Linked DNA regions of Coraliomargarita algicola. The main gene of each other region encodes a partner of the protein of the gene in region 2 in a complex. Links are inferred from orthologs where the notes say so. Each region holds a gene or a part of one and is shown on either strand. Other genes may lie near its edges.

The links. Proteins that work in one complex are often made in the same cells at the same time.
Region 1: the proteins of sufU (region 2) and SH580_RS20155 are in contact, whole or in part, in a solved structure (PDB 5XT5), measured with the Bacillus subtilis proteins. The link is inferred for Coraliomargarita algicola from one-to-one orthologs.

The regions. Positions count from the first base shown.
Region 1 is NZ_CP138858.1:4,914,861-4,922,729, reverse strand. Bases 1,707-4,617 are described here. They hold SH580_RS20155 (aminotransferase class V-fold PLP-dependent enzyme), read right to left. Parts: upstream 3,822-4,617; coding sequence 2,592-3,821; downstream 1,707-2,591. Other genes in these bases: SH580_RS20150 (hypothetical protein), read left to right, coding at 3,953-4,617; SH580_RS20160 (hypothetical protein), read right to left, coding at 2,091-2,573; SH580_RS20165 (metallophosphoesterase), read right to left, coding at 1,707-2,097. Outside these bases: SH580_RS20175 (PEP-CTERM sorting domain-containing protein), read right to left, coding at 139-903; SH580_RS20170 (hypothetical protein), read left to right, coding at 1,079-1,600; more of SH580_RS20165, read right to left, coding at 1,630-1,706; more of SH580_RS20150, read left to right, coding at 4,618-4,660; trpS (tryptophan--tRNA ligase), read right to left, coding at 4,673-5,734; SH580_RS20140 (alkaline phosphatase D family protein), read left to right, coding at 5,895-6,923; SH580_RS20135 (DeoR/GlpR family DNA-binding transcription regulator), read right to left, coding at 6,927-7,703. UniProt on the Bacillus subtilis protein: Type II cysteine desulfurase that acts as the initial step in the SUF-like Fe-S cluster assembly pathway.
Region 2 is NZ_CP138858.1:3,340,093-3,348,016, forward strand. What follows is about bases 44-3,009. They hold sufU (Fe-S cluster assembly sulfur transfer protein SufU), read left to right. Parts: upstream 44-1,293; coding sequence 1,294-1,725; downstream 1,726-3,009. Other genes in these bases: SH580_RS13585 (thioredoxin domain-containing protein), read left to right, coding at 44-1,246; SH580_RS13595 (AsmA-like C-terminal region-containing protein), read right to left, coding at 1,714-3,009. Outside these bases: more of SH580_RS13585, read left to right, coding at 1-43; more of SH580_RS13595, read right to left, coding at 3,010-4,452; SH580_RS13600 (DUF4340 domain-containing protein), read right to left, coding at 4,468-6,429; SH580_RS13605 (GldG family protein), read right to left, coding at 6,434-7,915; SH580_RS13610 (ABC transporter permease), read right to left, coding at 7,924-7,924. UniProt on the Bacillus subtilis protein: Part of the SUF-like system that mediates the biosynthesis of iron-sulfur (Fe-S) clusters. Acts as a sulfurtransferase and thus transfers sulfur from SufS to SufB.

The DNA of each region.
Region 1 (7,869 bases), 1.6 Mb from region 2 along the record:
ATCGCTACGCTTAAGCTAATCCATATAAAAGTATACTGCTCTTCAACCGACGGGTATCATAGATACAAAAAAAAGCCACGGAGATAATTGATCCCCGTGGCCTTCGATTATAAAAGAGCTGTAATATCTGAAATACGACTAGAACCTACGTCGGCGTAGCGCCACAGTCGAAAACGCAACAATACCCAATAAGCATGCGTAAGTGGATGGCTCCGGCACCACAATGTCGGGCGTGAAGTCGAATTGAAATTCGCTTCCGTAGCCTGTAGCCGAACCCGCTACGATCACCTGAAAGCTACTGACATTTGCAATACTCTGAAAATTTGCAGCAGCCTGTGGATTTGCCTTATCTGGGTTCTCCCCTGCAGAATTAGTCAAGCCGATGAAACCAGGTGCGACCGGATACAACTCTACTAATTGCGTACCAGAGCTAAGTGTATATCCGCTAAAAGCAGCATCACTCACAGAAAATTGCTCTGAACTATCAATGTCAGCCACCTGCATCACAAAATCCAACTCAAGTGGAACCAAAAAATCGGAGTCTTGGTAAAAACTGAAAGTGTAGGTCGCTGAACGATTACTTCCGCCTTCAATCAAAATGCCGACACGATCGGAATGCCCTTGTCCAGTGGTGATACTGTGTTTTGTTAAATCCGAAGTAAAGCTATCGAGTGTCACCTGCAAATAGCCCGTAGATGTCGCCATTGTATCCGTATCCAACAAACTGAGTTCAAACTGAGCTTGCGCACCATTGACTGGCGTCACTACAGTGCCACCGGGCTCCACCGTGCCCACCGTCGGAGGCAGTACACCAACAATATTCATTTCAAATGCGGCCTCAACACTGCTGCACGCTGCAAGTGCTAATGTCGTGGTTGTAAGCGCTCGATTTATAAGTTTCATGCCCAAGTAAAATACGTAATTTAAACGAAATATAAATAGGTAATTACCCCTATATCCAAAATTGGTCAATCAAATTCGCCTTCACGTCCAACTAAAAGCGGTTTTTACAAGAATACAACCTAGCTGTGTATAGTTTAATTCGCCAAAACTCATAATTTCAGTATTTTCTCATCGTATGAAAGAAATGCTCATCAACATTTTCACCCATCCCTTGGTCATCGGCCTTTGTATAGGACTGATCGCAGCCTTAATCATCTGGTTGCGATCACTCGGAAAGCTACGTGCAGAACGTTCGACCACTGCGGCGCAAGCGGCCCAATTAAATCGAGAAATTGCGACATTAAAGGGACATCTCCACACTCAAATGGAGATTACCGCCAAGGGTAATGAATCCCTCAAGGAGGAACTGGTAGCTTTGCAGCAAACCAACCAAAACTTGAGTCAAACCATTGGTGCCTTAAAGCAAAAGCCCGGACGAGTGGAAATTCGCACCCTGCACCTATATGAAAAAGCGATTCGCGTGATGAACGCCAGGGCTCCGGGGTTCAGCTCGGCATGGGAGAGCGCAATCAACGAAGCGGAAGCTGAAATCAAACAAGAAGAATCCGGCATCGTTGGCTGGATTCGCAAACCTTTCATGTTTCGTCGGGCAGGATCGACCGAATTACTGGGAAATACTGAAAAAGTTGCAGATTAAGCGACTGCCATCTGTCAGTTCAAGCAGACTTAGCCGCAACGCAGCGTGTGTAAAGTCACCTCCGAGGGACAATTAATCCGAGCCGGTAGACCACTGGCCCCCGTGCCACGGCTGGTATATCCCTGAAGCGTACCTTCGGTCCAGGCCCCAGCGAGCAAATGACGCGGCGAACTGCCGTCATGCATCAGAATATGCCCTCCAGGCATACAGATTTGGCCACCATGCGTGTGACCGGCCATAAGAAAATCAATGCCATGCTCGGCCGCGAGGGCGTGAGTTTGCGGAGAGTGCGATAGTAATACTTTAGTCGCCTGCACGGGCACGCCTCTGAGCGCGCGCTCGAAGCTGTGCGTTTTATAAAAATTAGGATCGTCGATACCGATCAAATATAGCTCCGCATCACCTCGTCGGAGCACGACGTTTTCATTCAATAGAAAGCGTATGCCCGCTGCCTCCATCGCAGGAACTTTCGCCAAACTATCGTGATTGCCTAAGATCGCATATTTAGGCGCCTTGACATCGGAAACGATCTCAATCGTCGCCGCTGTCGCACCTGAATGATCCCCAAAATACAGGTTCGGAAGTCACCAGTCATGACCAGGCAATCATAGGCCAAAGGAGCGATCACTTGCTTCAGCTTCGCAGGAAAATCGGCATGTAAATCCGCATGCAAATCGGTGAGCTGAAGTATCGTATAGCCATCGAACTCAGGCGGAAGCTTGGCGAGATGCACCTCGCGGCGCACAACTTGAATATCAAAATAGTTACGAACAGCTCGGTTCCAAAAGCCGCTCATCTTCAAGCAGAAACGTATCACCGCATACGTATTAAACTTGTGCTCGAAACGAAAAATGCCCTTGCCCTGCCCCTCTCCCCGGCGTTCACGCATGTGTTTTTCCGCAGCCATACGCGCCGAAAACTCAGCCTCCCCTAGACGAGCGGCATACGATTTAAGTTCTTCATGAGAGGACATAGCAAACGATACGATTAATTATCCGAAGAAACGCTGCATTTTGGTGACAGCTGAGACTAAACGATCAACATCTTCAAAGTTATTGTAAAACGAAAAAGAGGCCCGGGCCGTAGCTGGCACGCCATAACGCTTCAACAGTGGTTGCGTGCAATGGTGCCCGGCTCTGACCGCAACGCCATCGGCGTCCAGGAAAGTCCCGATATCGTGCGGATGGATCTCATTAATCACAAACGAAAGAATAGAGGCCTTTTGCTGCGCGGTTCCTATAATACGCAAACCATCCACAGCGGAAAGCTTTTCAGTGGCATCGATCAGCAAGGCCTGCTCATGCGCAAGTGCTCCCGCACGATCGATGCGATTGACATAATCGATCGCTGCCGCGAGACCGATGACTCCTTCGATGTGAGGCGTGCCGGCCTCAAATTTACCAGGAATCCCCTTATAAGTCGTGCCATCGAAGTCCACCCGCTCAATCATATCGCCCCCGCTTTGATAAGGCGGAAAGCGCTCTAACCATTCACGCTTCCCCCAGAGGACGCCGACTCCCGTGGGACCAAAGACTTTATGCCCTGAAAAGACAAAAAAGTCGCAGCCCAGCTCAGCCACGTCCACCGGCATATGCGGCACCGATTGGCAGCCATCCAGCAGCACGGGCACTCCGCGCGCGTGCGCTTCTTGAATCAAAGCCTTCGCGGGATTGATAGTGCCCAAGGCATTGGAAACATGCACCATTGCGACCAGTTTAGTGCGCTCGCTAAGCAAGTCCGTGAACGCTTCCAAATCGAGCTCTCCGGTATCGTTCACCGGCACTACCTTGAGTATGGCGCCGGTCTTTTCGGCAGCGATTTGCCATGGCACAATATTGGCGTGATGCTCCATGTGGGTGATGAGAATCTCATCTCCCTCCGAAAGTTGAGTCTCTATAAAACCATGCGCCACTAGATTGATGCCCTCGGTCGCTCCGCGTACAAAAATAATTTCGTCGGGATCTGGCGCAGCAATAAACTGAGCCACCTTCGCGCGTGCAGATTCGTAAGCATCGGTCGCCTTCTCACTAAGATAGTGGACCCCTCGGTGAATATTGGAATTCTCCGCTCGGTAGTAGCGATCGATCGCCTCAATCACAGAGGCAGGCTTTTGCGAAGTGGCTCCGTTGTCCAAATAAGTCAAAGGCTTGCCCCGAACCTCAGAAAAGAGAATTGGAAAATCCGCGCGCACGCGGGTGTAATCAAATGTTGATGCAGTCATCACGCAAAGAACTGTCGCTTGTCGCGAAAGAATCTCAACTGAAAAGGTAAAAGAAGTCACAGCCTGCAATCCGGATACACCAAAATAATAAGACCAGCTCAGATAGAGTTGGCGTTTTTAGACGAATCCGCATGACTTATACGATGATCAACCGCAATGGAGGAAAGATACTGGCTATGCTAGTGGGGCTCACAGCCCTACTAGTCGCAGCGATACTAGGCCTTTCATTTTATCTCTCTAGTTCCAGTATTCATAGCCTGCTCACTGAGAATCATGAATTAAATAAGGCACTCACCAACCTAAGCCAAGAGGAGCAGATCGGCTTTGCCACTGTGATTTCACAGGAAACAAATGCCCTGGGGCAGCTGACCACGGTGCTGAAGTTTGTCCAAACTGCTGCTGGCAACCCCAAAGAGATCGTCGATGAGCACATTTATACAATCCAGGGCAATGTGGTGCATTTCGACGCCCTGATCGTGAAATTTAGCGATGCCAATGTGCGCGCTGGCAAAGAGCGAGCGCTCTACCTTTGGCGGCGTATCTACGGAGAGCAAACCGCACCCGATCAAGGCGAGCCCATCCAGATACCTGGCAACGCGCCCGAGCGCTATCATGCGATCAGCAGATCGTTGAAAGTGAAAGATCGCACAGTGTTTTGGGAGGCCATTTGGAGCCTCGCCAACGATCCCGAGCGCCTCAGCCAATATGGCATCACCGCGGTCTTCGGCAATGCGATCTACACACGCATGGAAACAGGCAAAGTTTACCTATTTAAGATCGGAGCGACTGGCCAGATCTACCCAGAAGTCGTCGACTTCGGAGGCGCATCAACAGAATAGAAAACATAAATTTTATCGCGGACGTTCCACAAAGCCGGCCTTACGATAGGCTTTACCCAGCACCTTGTAGGCGCGTTTTTGCGCGGCTTCGGCACCAGATTTGAGCACGCCTTCGAGATACGCTTTATCTTGGATCAAGTCGTGATACTTTGCTTGCACGGGTTCGAGCACGCTGATCACCGCGTCGGCGACTTCCTTTTTCAAGGTGCCATAGCCCTCTCCCTTCAGCGACTCTTCAATGTCGGCAACGGTGCGTCCGCTCATAGCGGAGTAGATCTGTAGCAGATTGGAAACGCCGGGCTTGTCGTCGCCGGCGACAATCTCACTACCAGAGTCCGTCACCGCGCTCATGATCTTCTTCTTAAGCTTGGACGGCTCGTCGAGGAGGTAAAGCGTAGCGTTTTGATTGTCGTCACTCTTCGACATTTTGCGCTCAGGGTCTTGTAGCGACATGATACGCGCGCCCTCTTTGGGGATGAACGCCTCGGGAATGGTAAAGGTGTCAGAGTATTTGTGATTAAAACGCTGCGCTAGATCGCGGCAGAGCTCCAAGTGCTGGCGCTGGTCGTTCCCCACGGGCACAGCGTCGGCATTGTAGAGAAGGATGTCAGCCGCCATCAGCACGGGATACATCAGCAGCCCAGAGTTGACCGAAGCGCCGGCGCGTGCGCCTTCGTGGGTAAATTTCAGGTCGTTCCCCTCCCCCACATTGAAGCCGAGCTTAGCGGCTTTTTCCTTAAACTGCGTCATGCGCTGCAAGTCGCCGATGGGTGTGATACAGCTGAGCAACCAAGCCAACTCGGTGTGTCCGATCACGTGCGACTGAACGAAGATATTTGAGCGCTCAGGATCTAAGCCGCATGCGATGTATTGGGCGACACACGACAGTGTATTTTTACGCAAATCTGTCGGCGTATAGGGCACCGTGATGGAATGCATATTAACGACACCGAAATAGCACTCGTAGTCGTCGAGCATCGTCGCCCAATTCTTAATGGCTCCAAGGTAGTTACCGAGAGTCAGTTGCCCAGTGGGTTGGGCACAGGTGAGAATGACTGGCTTTGCTTCGCTCATAGACATGCGATTGACGGCAGCGGCGGGCTGCTTGTCAATCCAACTTCTTCCGTAAAATGAATGAGTCTCTTCGCAAATCAACTTAGCGTCGTCGGCCGACTGTATCGCGTGTCGACATCTCCGAACTTGCCACCTATCCGAGATTATTCAGATTCGCGACATGCGCTCCTCCATGTACACTCTGCTCATCGCCACTTTTGCCCTCGCGCTCTCTTCAGCCTCAGCAAAATTCCCCGATAACTTCGACAGCCCGTTGGAAGTCATCGCCTTTGGCTCCTGCAATCGAGACGAGTTGCCACAGCCGCTGTGGCCCATCATTGCCGACCAGCAGCCCGACCTCTGGATCTGGGGTGGCGACAACATTTATGCAGACTGGTATGAGCGTCCAGACGGCCATAGGGAAAAATATAGTGTTAACCGTGAATGGATCACCAAGCGCTATGCCAGCCAGTATACCCATCCCGCTTACGCCGCGTTTCGCGCGAACACTCCAATCATTGGCACTTGGGACGATCACGACTACGGAAAGAACAACGCAGTCAGCACCTACCCGCTAAAGGCAATCACAAGGGACCTCGCGCTCAGCTTCATGGAGGTACCGATCAATGATCCTCGCTGGCAGCGCGAAGGCATTTATGGCGCTTACGACTTTGGCCCCGAGGGCAAACGCACCAAAATACTGCTGCTCGACAATCGCTACTTCGCCACCAGCAGAAAATCCGACCAGCCCGATTTACTGGGCGACACGCAGCGCCAATGGATTGAAAGAGCTCTCGCGCAAAGCACTGCAGATTTGCACATTTTCGTGAGCGGCACGCAAATCATCTCATCTGAGCATAAATACGAGAAATGGGCCGATTATCCCGCCGACCGCGAATGGCTACTCCAGCAGATCGCTCAAAGCCACAAACCCACCGTGCTCATTAGCGGCGACCGACACATTCACGAAATCTCCGTATTGGAAGACGACGCTTTCGATTTCCCACTGGTCGACATCACGTCCAGCGGACTCACTCATATTTGGGATACCTTCCCAGGCGAACCCAACCAATACCGTAATGGCGACGTTGCAACCGGACTTGGATTTGGACTGGTGCGAATTGACTGGAGCGGCTCAAAGCCCGCAGTTGAATTGCAAATTATCGATCAGACCGCCGAAGTGAGCAACTCGTATTCGATCACGTTTTAATGCTCATTTGTCACGCGGCAACTCCGCCACAATCACACGCATACCGGCACCCTCATATAATTTCAGTATTCCAGGATCCGCCCGATCATCAGTAACCAAAACCGAAAATTGGTTAATTTCGCCGAAAATAAAGGGACTCTTCTTTTCCAATTTGGTGGAATCACACACCACGCATACGTTCTCTGCGCGAGGAATCAGCCGTTCCTTCAAGACCGCCTGCCCGGGGTTGACCTCCGAAGCTCCCAGTAGATGGTGAAAACCATCCACACCGACAAAAAGCCATTTAATCACAAAGCGCTTCAGGGCATCCTCAGCCATTGCACCGACATAGGAACGAGAACGCTCTTCGTATGCACCACCCGTGCAAATTAAGTCATAGTTCGCCCGCCCCCCCAGAGCCACAATCACATGGTGCGCATTCGTCAAAACTGTCAGTGGCACGGCGGGCAGGTAATCCGTCATCGTCAGAACGGTGGAACTGGCATCTAGAAAAATCGTGTCATTGGGCTCAATCACTTGCACTGCCGCACGAGCTACAATCGATTTCTCGAAACGATTCATCGATTGACGCGCCGGTAGAGGCATATCGTGACGCGCATCGGTGATACGTGTCGCCCCTCCATGTATCCGAATCACACGTGCTTCCGCCGCCAAGGCCTCCAAGTCCTTACGAATGGTCTCGTTGGTCACTTCAAACTCTCGTGCCAACTCAATACTCTTCACTGATCCTTCCGCCTCTATCCGGCGTAATATGAATTCTTGGCGCTGTGCAGGTAACATTTTTTCGCAGATGTTTGAGATAAATAATCGAAAATGATATTGGAAATCCCAAGCAAATTACCTGTAAAACCTTGGAATTCAAAGATTTTTTTCTGTTTTGTAGCAACTAAGACCAATTTCAAACTAGATAAAATGGAGACAACAGTATAAATCGCAACTCAAATCA
Region 2 (7,924 bases):
CGGCGGTTTCGCCCGCTATAGTGTCGATGCGCATTGGCTGATCCCGCACTTCGAGAAGATGCTCTATGATAATGCGCTGCTAATTGACGCCTACACACGTGGTTGGCTGGATACGCAGGACCCACTCTATGCTGCGGTGGTCGCAGAGACCATTGGCTGGCTGGAGCGGGAAATGTCGGCGCCGGGGGGTGGTTTTTATGCCGCACTCGATGCAGACAGTGAGGGCGAAGAAGGGCGTTACTATGTCTGGACGCCCGAGCAGGTCGACTCTGTGCTGGGGCCATCGCTGGCTCGCGAAGTGCGCGCCGCGTATAACATCACCGCCGAAGGCAACTTCGAGCATGGCAACAGTAATCCCGCACTGGTGGAGCCCGACTTTGCGGTGCGCGAAAAACTTGCCGATGCTCGCCGCCTACTGCGTGAGCATCGCGAGGCCGAACGTGTGTCGCCGGGGAGAGACACCAAGGTGAGCACCGCGTGGAATGCCATGATCATTCGTGCGCTTGCCGACGCGGGGTTTTATTTTAATCGCCCCGAATGGACGCAGCGCGCCCGCAATGCTGCTGATTTTCTATGGGATGCACTGGTCACAGAAAGCGACGAGGGCATTCAGCTCAAAGCGGTCTATTATGAAACCGGCGGTGCTCAGGTCGATGGTTTCTTGCACGACTACGCGCTGTTGGGCGAAGCTTGTCTGGCGCTGGCGTCCAAAATCGATTGGGTTGAGCCTGGCGCCTCTGCCATATACCAAGCCCGTGCGCAGACCTGTTTGGATCAAGCGTTGCAAGCGTTTACGGATGCGCATTCGGTCGGTTATTATTTCACCGCCGAGGGCACGGCGACTCCTGTGGCTCGCCGTAAAGAGTGGTTTGATAATGCGACACCGTCCGGCAATTCTGTGATGCTGCATGCGTTGAGCGGGCTCTACGCCTTGACTGGTGAGGGGCGCTACGCCGCTGAGTTTGAGGCGACCTTGCCCGCTTTTGCCGATTACGCGCGCAAAGTCGCCGCTGGTGTCGCGCATGGCCTCGAAGCTGCCGCGACTCAGCAGGCGGGTATCGTCGTGATTAAAGTCGGGCAGGGGGTGGAGCTCGCCGCTGTGCGCGACGGCCTCGCCGCGCAGCCTTGGCGCAGAACCTTCATCCAGCAAAGTGTCGACTTGCCAGCCAAACAGCTACAAGTCTGCCTGGGCACGCAATGTTTAGCGCCGACTGAAGACCTTGCCAAAGCAATCGCTTCAATCTAGCTGAAGGTGGGACTCCTGCCTCAACCGCCACATTTTTAACTTTTAAGATGTCCGACGATCTTCACGACCTCTATCAGTCGATCATTCTCGATCACAACAAGCGCCCGCGTCATTATGGTGTACTTGCTGAGGCGACGCATCATGCCGAAGGCTACAATCCACTCTGCGGTGATAAGATTACAGTCTTCCTGCGCATTGTAGACGATCGAATCGAAGCCATTCAATTCGAAGCAGCCTGTTGTGCGATCTGTAAGGCCAGCGCTTCGATGATGACAGAGGCGCTCTTGGGCCAAAGCTTGGCGGCAGGGGAATCGATCAATGCTGAGGTGAGTGCTCTCTTAAATTTGGATACGGACTGCCAGCCGAGTTTGGAAACATCGGGCGAGCTGGCATCACTGGCAGGGGTGCGTCAATTTCCCGCGCGCATCAAGTGCGCGACCCTTCCTTGGCATACCTATCAAGCAGCTCTACTCAAATAGTGGAATCAAATTGCGCGGATCGTAGAGGGAACGGAGCTTTTGCTTCTTTAGAGTTCCGGTGAGCTCAAATTCAAGCAGGTTGGGGAGCGGCTTTATGATTAGGTCGCTGATTTTGCGCAGGTTGGAGTCGGGGTTGCCTGAGTTGGCAAAAAGAGATACTTTGAGCCGCATGTTGAGGGCTTGGTCGCTGAGGCGCAGAGTGCCCGGTGCGTTGATTTGGGTGCGGGTGCCGTCGATACGCAAGGGATCGAAGTGGACGATGTCGTTTTCGTAGTGAAAGTCGCCACGCATTTGATTGAGGTTAAATGAGGTAAAGTTGAAGTATGTGTTCTGTAGGAATTTTGAGAGAGGTCCAAGTAATTGGATGGTGCCTAGTTGATCGTTACGAATCTCAAAATTCCCAAACCCTGTGTGTTTAAAGGGATCTTTGGTGGGGCCTTCTCCGTGGATCTGTATGTCTACGCGTGCGTCTTCCCGTTTCGTGGATGCGGGGGAGTTTGTGGCCGTCGTTTCCAGACTGTGCTCCAGATTGTCTAATTGTGGCAGGTCGCGCAGGGCTTGGTTTTGATCGGCGTCCTTGAGGCTGAATTCATAGCGCAAAGTGCTGTCAGAGTCCGGGGGCGTATAGATGTCGATTTGTGCGCTGCCTTGACCGTCTGCGTAGCCAAGCTCTACCTCGCGCAGGTGAGTGACGTGAGAGCGGCCGTAGAGGTCAAAGCTTAGGTGGTCGAGTGGCACACCTCTGAATTTGAGAGGAGAGTCGAGTGCTGCGGATAAATCGAAGAAGCTCTTGCCCTGATACTCAGGGTAGCGGCTGTTAAAGATCGCGCCTTTAAGTTTAGTGACGGGTAGGTCGTCGGTCTCAAAGTCGGCGATGATTTGGGCTGCCGTTCCTTTGAATAGTTTGGCTGCATCTTCCAGAGTCAGTTTCGCGTCCATATCGAGGCGTAGGGAGACTGGCCCTTTGCCGTCGCCAATGCGAGAGGCGAAGGCGAGCTTGCCGTGGGCCCAGCCTTGGCCACTGCGGGTGTGTATATCGCGCAACTCGCAATAAGGGCCGCGTCCGCGTACGATGAGTTCAGCCGCGTCGAATGCGATGTCGCGGTAGCTGACGTTGCTCGCTTCCGCATGCCCGTAGTAGAGGTCGGCGACCTTGCGCTGGGTATTGCCGTAGATGATGAAGTCACCCAAGCTGTAGTCTGTGCGACTGAAGTCGAAGTCCTTAAAAATGGAGCCCCACCAGCGTGGTAGGATTGCATTATAATCGTAGGGCACCGCTGTGCCGTATAGGGTGAGTTTGTAATCGTGGCTATGGCTATCCAAGCTGAACTTGAGGTCGATCCATTGCTTTTGACGGCGGAGATAGAGGTTATTTATAGTGTATTGCCCGTCTTGATACGTGGCGTGTGTATTGATGTGGTCGAAGGTTAAGTGATCGACTTTCAGAGCATCGACTTGAGCGTAGACTGCGGCATGGTTGAGTGAGAAACCCGTGTCGAAGTTCATCTGGACGTCTAAGTAAGGTGGGGTTTCGTAGGCGATGTCCGGGAGGCGGTCGCGTATGGTCTCTGGAGTCAGTGATGCGAGGTCGATACTGCCGCGGGCGCGCACATGACCACTGTGAGTGTGTGCATCGATACGACCCTTCAATGCGATCGCTCCATTTAGACTACGTGTGGAGCCGTGGAAGGCGATTTCCGGATAGTGCTTCGGGTTGATTTGGAGCGTTGGTGCGTCCAGTTCATAGTCTTGGAGTGTGATGCGCTTTGCGGCCAAGTTACACGGGGGCCAATGGCCGGAGAGTAGCCCATTTAGTTCGATTCGGGGGAATTCCGCGCTGAGGTCTTCTGCTTGTATTTGGAAGCGTGGCGCATCGAGTTCTGTGCATGTGAGTCGTGGGGCGGACAGGGGACGGATCGTGCCATCCTGGATTTGTATGCGTGCTTGTAGTTCTACATTGCTAGCCTGGACTTCAGGGTGTCGCAGTTGTCGACTGCTCAGATGTAGGTCGATGATTTGATCCTGTGTATCGGTGGATGTGTATGTGAACGCGACTGTTGGGGCTTTGAAGTAACTGATGCGCTTCTTGTATTGTGAGAATTGGGCGACTTGGCTGTAGAAATTTTGAGTCCATTCGCTGATGTTTGCTTCATTGAGATTCAAATTTTTGTAGCTCGCTTTGGCTTTGGCTGAGGCGCTTTGGGGTGATTGAAAATGGAAGCTGCCTCTCAGTCGAATGTCATCATTGAGTGCTGCAAAGCGCTCGACATTCCAATTGCCTGCATCGGGTGCGATGCGGAAGGCGATACGTTCCAATATGGCACGCCGGTATCCGTCAGGCGAATACACTGATGGAATGTACAAAGTGCCAGCTGTGAGCACCAGGCCAGCGGGGCTGGGCAGCTGGTTAAAACCTTGCCATGCGAGTTGGACTTCCAGGGCATCGGCTTCTAGCAGATTTTGCTGAATTTCGCTGGAGCGTAGTTTGACGCCGACGAGGGTTACTGAGCCGTCCAGTTGAAGGCGAAATTCATCGGCCGTGAAGATGATGCCGGGCGGTAATTTTTGGGCGATGACTTGGTGGCTCCAACCGGTGGGAAGTGGCAGGTAGCCATAGATGAGTATGCAGCCGATGACTAGGGCTTGCGTGATAAAGATCAGGAGCAGGCTGGCATCCCAAAATAGCTCCAGCAATGTGCTGAGGCGAAGCTTTTTAAGGAGGGCCATGGTGCACGCTGTGACTTACTCGCTGATCTTTGAATCGATCACTCCGGGGGCGGCGACGGGGGCGATGGTCTCGGGGGCGGGCACTGGGTTGCCTGCTTGGGCTTCAGGCGGAGTTTCCATATCGTCCGTTAGTTCATAGAGCGCGTCCAACAATGGCTGTGGGATCTCGAAAATGGCATTGTGCTGTTTAGAGCCGGCAACTTGAATGGTGCCGGATAGCCGCTTGGTGAACACGTATTCGCGTTTTTCTGTTCGGTAGGTGCCGCCGCCGGGGAGCTGTATGGTCGCGCTGAGTTTGAAGATCCAAGGAAGTGTTTTCTCCGAGTCGACGGGGTAGGCATCCGCGTAGTTGTCGAGCAGATAGCTCTTTACTTTAAAGTCGCGAATGGCGTCGATTAAGACGCGAATGTGTGGGCCACGTTGGCCTTCGAGCTGTTCCAGTAGATTGTCCCAACGAATACTGTCCTTGGGGAGCGTGTAGTCAAAGATTGTCTCTCCGGTCTCTAGTTGTGTTAGTTGCAAGGAGCTAATACGTGCAGAGGAGGGCAGTGTGTCGAGTGTGCGATTGCGGTAGTAGGAGGTGTTGAGTGGCACTATTTGTAGGGTCGGGCGCCGTTCGACCTGAAAGATGAAGTCGGCTTGATTGGTTTTCGCGTAGAGTGCCTCGTTGTCCTCCTCGGGGTGAGCGAGAGTCAGGACGAGGGGATCGCCTTGAACGAAACTGAGTGTGACGACGCGGCGCGGCTTATTGAAGCCTAGGCGTTCTGTATCGGTGGGGGAGGGGGCATCGACGGCGAAGCCGCTGGCACGCAAGTTGGAAAGTTCGTCCATCAGCTGCTGGATGATTGCCGGGTCTGCGCGGTGAGGTTGGATCTCATCTTCGCCCTTGCTTTCAAGCACCTGCCAGTCGCCTGTTTCCAGCTTTTGTAGTCGGATCTTGCGTCCGTTTTCAGAAATGTTGATTGCGGAGAGCGTCGCGTGATTAAAGTTTATGAAATTACGTTCGCGCAGAGCTTCCTGTGCTTCGCGCAGTGCATCGAAAGGGCGAGCCATTAGCGTAAACACTGCAGGGTTGTCTTCGAGTTTTGCGAAGTATTGAGGGGGGCCTTTTGCGTTGGGATCGAGGTTGCCGATGATCAGGGTCTGGCGGCGCTTGTTACCGTGGATGGTCACCTGCATGAAGGGAGTCTCTAGACCTTGTAGGATCGGATCGGCTTCGTTGCCTTCAATGAAGCGGACGACTTTGGCCGCGGTGAGTGTGTTGATGGTATTGTCCACGAGTGCGGGATCGGCCTTGGCAGCGAGCGGAGCTTCGAAACGCCATGTGCCATTATTGCGGGCCAGACGCACTTTGAGCGAGCTGCCATCTGCGGTGCTTTCGGAGCGAATTTGTAAGCCGAGTGCATCGACTTCGAAGACCGGAATGTCAAAAATCTCGCGAGTGCGCAGGTCATTGAGGTCGACCAGTAGACCGTCGATGACTTGACGATTAACAACAAATATCTCGCGTCCGTCAGGGCCGAGTAGATAGACGTTGTTTCCGATTTCAGTCAGTGTGCCGATGCTGAGCGATATGGTTTGCTCGCCCTCGGCGATTACCAGCCTGAGCAAAGGGTCGTCCAGACCGTAGTCTGCCAGAGTTTGCCCGGATTTTTCGATTTCATCGACGGGGAAGGAGGCGTCTTCTTCTAGAAACTGCAGTTGGTTGAGAATGCGGTTGATGGCAAAGTAGTTGGCCGACCATTGCATGGGCTGGGTGATGGTCCAGGTAGAGCCTTTCCGCTCCAGAATACGCGGGCTTTCCAGGCCGCGGCCGTGTAGTTCGATGCGGTCCGCATCGAGCAGTTCGCGGCCGATCTGTCCAGACAGGCCGCCGAGCTCGGGCTGCACCTGATTGGCCTGTTTGTTGAGGTAGGCGATGAGGCCGAAGGTAATGACGTTGAGCGCGAGTAGAAAGACTGTGAATTTGAAGCGCATGTTCTTAGCGGCGGCGGATGAGATAGATGAGCAAACCCAGCAGCGCGGTGGCTCCCGGTAGAATTGCAAAGTAAATGAGTATGCGGTTGAGGTCCCGCTCGCTCATGACGACTTGATAGCTTTCGAGTGGACGGGTAGCGATCTTGAGCAGGCTGTTTTTGGAGAGCGCCCAATTGATGGAATTGAAAAACAGGGTGCGGTTACCAAAGGCGCGTAGGCGGTTGTTGGTAATGAAGTCAGAATTACCAAAGGCGACAAAGCGGCCACCGGGGATGTTGATGCCGAGTTCAGTGCCTGCGGTGCGTGTGGATACCGTGGCGATGGTGATGGGGCCTTTGAGGTCGCGCCCCGCGTCGAATTGAATCGGGTCCTGCGTGCGGTAGTCGCGCTCGCCCCAGCTCTGATCGGAGGTGCCGATGATTTGAGTCACTTTGAGGCGGGGGTCTTTGAGCGAGCCGGGATCGGTGCGCATGGGGCGAGGTTGCCCGAAGAGCGCGGTGATCTGGTAGTCGACCAGTAGATTTGTAATGGGGTGTTCGGCGAAGCGACGGATGATGAGGTCGCCCCCTTGTGAGCGAAAGTCGGGGCCGTCGTCCACCACGACCATGTCGTCGGCGAGTACGCCCCAGTCGTAAAAGAGCTCTTCCATGCCATGGCGACGGCCGGGATCAATGAGCACGATCATGCGGCCATTACGCTCGTTCATGTAGCGGCGTAGTTTTTCCACTTCCTCGGGGAGTAGGCTGGCTTGTGGCGAGGGCACGACGATGAGGTCGGCGTCGGCGGGCACATTTTCATCCACTGCGAGGTCGATGGTGGCGAGGGTGTAGTTACGCTCACGCAGAAAGGCTTCGAGCTGCGAGAGTCCACGTAGTGGGTCGACGTCGTCCAGTCGCATTTCGCCGTGGCCGACGAGGAAATAGATTTTGTCCTCATCCTTGGAGGAGACGTCGATGATGGCGGAGGTAATCGCTTTTTCGCCACGGAAGCCGGCGATTTGATTGTTCTCGACCTCATATAGATCCGCTTGGCGGATCTCACGAGTGCGTTCGCCCATGGCGACTAGGATTATGTTTTCTTGGGTGAGGTTGTATTTGTTGGCGAGTTCCTGTGCGCGCTTGCGCTGCCGGTAGATGTCGACGAATTCGATATTGATGTAGGCTTTGCCTTCGTGCATGCCTGCGGCTTCGTACTCGCGAAAGATTTTGCGCAAATGCTGATGGATTTGCTGTTGCTCGGCGACATCGGGGTCGTTGGGAATCGTGACGATAATGTCGACGGGCTCCTCCAGCTCACGAATGTAGGCTTTGGACTCGGGGGCGAGGGTATAGCTACCGGACTGGGTGAGGTCGATGCGGCCGTAGTATTTGGCTGCCAGATAATTGAGTGAGGCGATCAGGCATAGCCCGAGGACGATTTGCACCGATCGGTTGACGATGCGAAAACGCCGTGCGACGCGATATTCGTTGAAACGGTTGATTTGCATTGGGCAGTT